Hydrogenispora ethanolica: one gene and its partner. The protein of the gene in region 2 interacts with the protein of the main gene of each other region in a pairwise test. Links are inferred from orthologs where the notes say so. Each region holds a gene or a part of one and is shown on either strand. Other genes may lie near its edges.

The links. Proteins that work in one complex are often made in the same cells at the same time.
Region 1: the proteins of gyrA (region 2) and gyrB interact in binary tests that used the Escherichia coli proteins (3 or more experiments, as listed by UniProt). The link is inferred for Hydrogenispora ethanolica from one-to-one orthologs.

The regions. Positions count from the first base shown.
Region 1 is NZ_SLUN01000002.1:101,049-104,010, forward strand. Bases 11-2,948 are described here. They hold gyrB (DNA topoisomerase (ATP-hydrolyzing) subunit B), read left to right. Parts: upstream 11-484; coding sequence 485-2,413; downstream 2,414-2,948. Other genes in these bases: remB (extracellular matrix regulator RemB), read left to right, coding at 11-248; EDC14_RS02070 (DMT family transporter), read left to right, coding at 2,416-2,948. Outside these bases: more of remB, read left to right, coding at 1-10; more of EDC14_RS02070, read left to right, coding at 2,949-2,962. UniProt on the Escherichia coli protein: DNA gyrase negatively supercoils closed circular double-stranded DNA in an ATP-dependent manner to maintain chromosomes in an underwound state.
Region 2 is NZ_SLUN01000010.1:65,138-68,209, forward strand. What follows is about bases 8-3,055. They hold gyrA (DNA gyrase subunit A), read right to left. Parts: upstream 2,751-3,055; coding sequence 264-2,750; downstream 8-263. Other genes in these bases: rpiA (ribose-5-phosphate isomerase RpiA), read right to left, coding at 2,855-3,055. In the rest of the region: more of rpiA, read right to left, coding at 3,056-3,072. UniProt on the Escherichia coli protein: A type II topoisomerase that negatively supercoils closed circular double-stranded (ds) DNA in an ATP-dependent manner to maintain chromosomes in an underwound state.

The sequences.
Region 1 (2,962 bases), on a different replicon or contig from region 2:
TGTTTGTACATCTCGGCGGCGATACTTTGGTGCGATCAGACTCGATCATCGCAATGATCAATTTGGAGAACGCCAAGGGTTTAGAACAACTTAAAACGTTTCTGAAAAAAAATAAAAACCCGGAATTCCTGGAAAAAATCAACTTGGACGAGTATAAGTCGGCGATCCTCACCGATCAGGAACTGCTTCTCTCACCCATTTCCACCTTGACCTTGAAGAAAAGAGCCGATTTCATCGCCAACCTATGAGGCCATCGCTAACCAAATGACGCGCCAGTCATCGGGTATGGTGTATCGGAGAAAATTCTGTGAAGTTTAGAAGCGTTGTGATAAACCCTGGCCGCAGGTGAGGGCGTCACAAAAGCTCAGGGAAGCAAGTGATAAAGTCGGTTTTAACATCCTTTCGCAGGTCGAATCGAAGTGAAAAAGACTTTATCACATGGCTTTTAGAATCCGGAAATATCAAACAAAAGGGGTTTTCATCCATGGAAGACGAGAATCAGTCGCTCCAAAGCAAAGTCAATCATGGCTATAATGCGGATCAAATTCAAATTCTGGAGGGTTTGGAAGCGGTCCGTAAACGTCCCAGCATGTATATTGGCAGTACCGATAGCCGCGGCTTGCACCACTTGGTCTATGAAGTGGTTGATAACAGCATTGACGAGGCCTTGGCCGGATTCTGCGATCGGATCCTGGTGACGCTCCATAGCGACGGTTCGGTCAGCGTGGAGGATAATGGCCGGGGCATACCGGTGGGTATTCAGTCCAAGGCGCAGAAATCAGCCTTGGAAGTCGTCATGACGATTTTGCATGCCGGCGGGAAATTCGGCGGCGACGGCTATAAGGTCTCCGGCGGTCTGCACGGCGTGGGCGTCTCGGTCGTCAATGCCTTATCCACCAAATTGGAGGCCTGGGTCCGGCTGGACGGCCAGCTATATTACCAATGCTACCATCAGGGCAAACCGCAGGAACCGGTGCGCCCCATCGGTCAAGCGGAAGACACGGGAACCACCATCCGCTTCTATCCGGACCCGGAGATCTTTGAATCCTGCGAATTCAGTTTTGAATATTTGACGCACCGTTTGCGCGAATTGGCTTTCTTGAACCGGGGCATCAAAATCATTCTCAAAGACGAAAAAGGCGGCCGCGAAGCGACCTATCAGTACAACGGCGGGATTATTTCGTTCGTTGAAAGCCTGAATAAGACCAAAAATCCGCTTCATCGCGAAGTCATTTACATCCGCAAGAAAGTGGACGACTATGAGATCGAAGTGGCGATCCAGTACAACGACGGTTTCGTGGAAAGCGTCTTCACCTTCGCCAATAATATCAATACCCACGAAGGAGGCAGCCACCTCTCGGGGTTCCGGTCGGCCCTGACCCGCTCCCTGAATGATTATGCCCGGAAGGCCAATCTGATCAAGGAGAGCGAGGCCAGCCTCTCCGGAGACGACGTCCGGGAGGGACTGACGGCGATCATCAGCGTCAAACTGCGTTTTCCGCAGTTTGAAGGGCAGACCAAAACCAAACTCGGCAACAGCGAGGTCAAGGGATTGGTCGAGTCCACGGTCAATGAGGGTCTGGCGGAATTTTTCGAGGAGAACCCGACGTCCGCCAAGAAGATTATTGAAAAATGTTTCCTGGCGGCTAGGGCCCGGGAGGCGGCGCGCAAAGCCAAGGAACTGACCCGGCGCAAGAGCGCTCTGGAGGTCGGGTCGCTCCCCGGCAAACTGGCCGACTGTTCCTACCGCGAGCCCGAATTGACCGAGCTTTATCTGGTGGAGGGCGACTCAGCCGGCGGATCCGCCAAGCAAGGCCGGGACCGCCGCTTCCAGGCCATTCTGCCGTTGCGCGGCAAGATTCTCAATGTCGAAAAAGCCAGCCTGGACAAGATCCTGAACAACGAAGAGATCAAGGCGATGATCACCGCTTTGGGAACCGGGATCGGCGAGGATTTTGACCTCTCGAAACTGCGCTATCACAAGATCATCACCATGACCGATGCCGATGTCGACGGCTCGCATATCCGGACGTTGCTGCTGACGTTCTTCTACCGGTTTATGACGCCGCTGGTGGCCAACGGCTATGTCTATATCGCCCAGCCGCCCCTGTACTACATCAAGCAGAATAAGAACGAGCATTACGCCTATTCCGACAAGGAGTTGGAGGAGCTTTTGGCCCAGATCGGCAAGCAGAACATCGTGGTGCAGCGGTATAAAGGCTTGGGCGAGATGAACGCCGAGCAACTCTGGGAGACTACCATGAATCCGGAAGGACGGACAATTCTGAAAGTCACCATGACCGACGCCATCGAGGCCGACGAGACCTTCTCGATGCTGATGGGCGACAAAGTGGAACCCCGTCGCGACTTCATCACCTCGCACGCGTTGGAAGTCCGGAATTTGGACGTGTAATCATGAAACAGCTTAAACTCTATCCGCTGCTGGCGATCCTAGGGGCGGTGCTGATCTGGGGTTTCTCCTTTTTGAGCATTAAGGTCACGGTAGCGGTGATCCCCCCGCTGACGATGGCTTTCATCCGTTTTGCCATGGCTTCGTTCCTGCTGTTTTGGGTCCACCGTTGGCTGGAGCCGCGGGGAAAGGTAGCCCCGGCGGATCTCCCTTTGTTGGCCGGAGCGGGCCTGATCGGGATCACGCTTTATTTTTATTTCGAGAATAACGGCGTCAAATTGATCACTGCCTCGGCAGCCTCGATCATCATCGCCGGGATTCCGGTGTTGACCCTGCTCTCGGAGGCGCTTTTCTTCAAGGGGCCTTTCAATGGGGTCAAGGTCGGCAGCGTCCTGTTGTCAGTGGTCGGCGTGTACTTGCTGGTGACCGGGGACAGCCAGGGGTTGGGCCGACCGGGAGCCGGCCTGGGATACTTGATGATGTCCGGGGCCGCCTTAGCCTGGGTCATCTACGTGATCATCACCCGGCCCCTCTTCCGGCGCTACTCTCAGC
Region 2 (3,072 bases):
GAAAGCAACTTGGCTTCAAAAGGGGTCCGCAGGGACCGTCCCATCTCATTCCAAGTTGCTTTCCACGAGAGAATTTCCTCCGCTTTGGCCGGCCATGCACGGCCGGACCATGCGAGGTCCGCGTCCGATGGCGCCAAAGGTCCAAGCGGCGAATCCGGCAATTCTCTTTCCAGCAATTAATCTTTGTAATAAAATATCATTTCCCGGCCGAAATTACAATCTTTTTTTCAGCCGGACCGTCCGGATGCTCAATTTCCCCGCGCTTACGCCTCGGTCTCCGGTTCGGCATCGGTTTCGGAGTCCGTCTCCTCCTTATCGTCGTCGCTGACGACCCGGGCCAACGCGACCACCCGATCGTCCGGGTCGAGCTTCATGATCCGCACGCCCTGGGTATCCCGGCCGGTGAGCGAGATATTATCCACCCGGGTCCGGATGATAATGCCCTCGGCGGTGATCACCATCAGCTCGTCCGTAGCTTGCACGATCTTGATTCCGACCACCGTGCCGTGCTTGGCGGTGAGCAGCTTCATGACCTTGATGCCCTTGCCGCCCCGCGACTGGACCCGGTACTCGTCCAGATCGGTCCGCTTGCCGATTCCGGCGGCGGTAATCACCAGCAATTCGGCGTGGTCCTTGATGGTCTCCATCCCGACCACCCGGTCGTCGTCTCCCAGGGTGATCCCTTTCACGCCCCGGGCGGTCCGGCCCAGGGAGCGCGCCTCGGTCTCCGGAAAACGGATGGCCTGGCCCCGCTCGGTGACCATGATGATCTCCTGGTTGCCGTCGGTCAGCTTGACGTCGATCAGCTCGTCGTCATCGTCGAGGTGAATGGCGATGAGTCCGCCTTTCCGGATGGAATCGAACTCCTCCAGCGAGGTCTTTTTGACCACTCCGTTCCGGGTGCCCATGAAGAGGAAACAGTTGGGCACAAATTCGCGGATCGGGATGATCGCGTTGACCCGTTCCCCGGGTTCCAGCTGGAGCAGGTTGACGATGGCGGTGCCCCGGGCCTGCCGGCCCGACTCCGGAATCTCGTAGGCTTTCAAGTGGTAAACCCGGCCCCGGTTGGTAAAGAACAGAATATGCTCGTGGGTCGTGGAGATGAACAGCTGCTCCACGAAATCCTCTTCCTTGGTGGAGATCCCGGCACTGCCCCGGCCGCCCCGGCGCTGGCTGCGATAGGTATTGACCGGCAGCCGCTTGATGTAGCCGAGCCGGGTCATGGTCACCACGATATCCTCCTCGGCGATGAGATCCTCGATGACGAAGTCTTCCTCCTCGTCGATGGCAATCTCAGTCCGCCGCGGGTTGCTGAATTTGTCCTTGATGGCCAGCAGTTCCTCCTTGACCACCTGCATTAACTTATGAACGTCCGCCAAAAGTTCCTTATAATAAGCGATCATCTTCAAAAGATCGGCGTACTCGGCCTCGATCTTATCCCGTTCCAGGCCGGTCAGGCGTTGCAGGCGCATTTCCAGAATGGCCTGGGCCTGTTTTTCAGAGAGCCCGAAAGTGGTCATCAAGCCTTCCCGGGCGATATCCACCGTCCGGGAGGAGCGGATCAGGTTGATCACCGCGTCGATATGATCCAGCGCAATGCGCAATCCTTCCAAAATATGCGCCCGGTCCTCGGCCTTGGCCAGATCGTACTGGGTGCGGCGGGTGACCACTTCGCGCTGGTGCTCCAGGTAGTATTCGAGGATCTGCCGGAGCGACAGTATCTTCGGTTCGTTATTCACCAGCACCAGCATGATCACGCCGAAGCTCTGCTGGAGCGGGGTGTGTTTGTACAGCTGATTTAGGACGATGTTGGGATTGACATCGCGCCGCAGCTCGATCACGACCCGCATGCCGGTCCGGTCGGACTCGTCGCGCAGATCGGTGATCCCGTCGATGGTCTTCTCCCGGACCAGACTCGCTATCTGCTCGACCAGGCGCGCCTTGTTCACCTGATAGGGCAGCTCGGAGACGAGGATCCGGTGCTTGCCGTTGTTCATCTCCTCGATGGTGGTGCGCGCCCGGACCTTGATCGATCCCCGGCCGGTGGCATAGGAATTGCGAATCCCGGACCGGCCGAGGATGATGCCGCCGGTCGGAAAGTCCGGCCCCTTGATCAGCCGCAGTAAATCTTTGTCGTCGGCGTCGGGCTCGTCGATGAGCAGCACGGCGCCGTCAATGACCTCTCCCAAATTGTGGGGCAGGATGTTGGTGGCCATGCCGACGGCGATGCCCGCCGAACCGTTCACCAGCAGGTTGGGAAAACGGGACGGCAGAACTACCGGCTCCTGCAGGCTCTCGTCGAAGTTCGGCTTGAAGTCGACCGTCTTTTTATCGATATCCGACAGCATCTCCATGGCCAGCTTGGCCAGGCGGACCTCGGTATAACGCATGGCCGCCGGCGGGTCGCCGTCGACCGAGCCGAAGTTGCCATGCCCGTCCACCAGCATATGCCGGAAGGAGAAGTCCTGGGCCATGCGGACCATGGTATCGTAAATCGCGGCGTCGCCGTGGGGATGATAACGCCCCATGACATCACCGACGATACGGGCTGATTTCTTATACGGTTTATCCGGGGTTGTCCCCGATTCGTACATGCCATAAAGAATCCGCCGGTGCACCGGCTTCAGACCGTCCCGCACATCCGGCAAGGCCCGGTCGACGATGACACTCATCGCATAGGCCAGGAAGGACTGTCTCATCTCCTCTTCCAGCACGACCGGGACTATCTTACCATCCGTCAATTCCGCCATCTTGACACCTCTTTACCTATACAGTACGTCACGCGCATTCTAAAACGATGCATCCGCAGCTCCGTCCAATTTGCCGCCCGGAGCCCTTTGGGACGGGCGCTGGACTATGCCCGCTTTTCTAAAGTTTCCACCGTCATTCCGTCCGCCCGGCCCACCAAGGCGCGCTTGGCCAGGTCGTAAAAGAGCCCCGTCTCCACCACGCCCGGCAGGACGTGCAATTCCTGATCGATCCGGCGCAGGTCGGTTCGGGGATCGAACCGCACATCCAGCACCATCCCGCCGTTATCGGTGATGACCGGGCCGTCCTTGCGGACCCCCATCC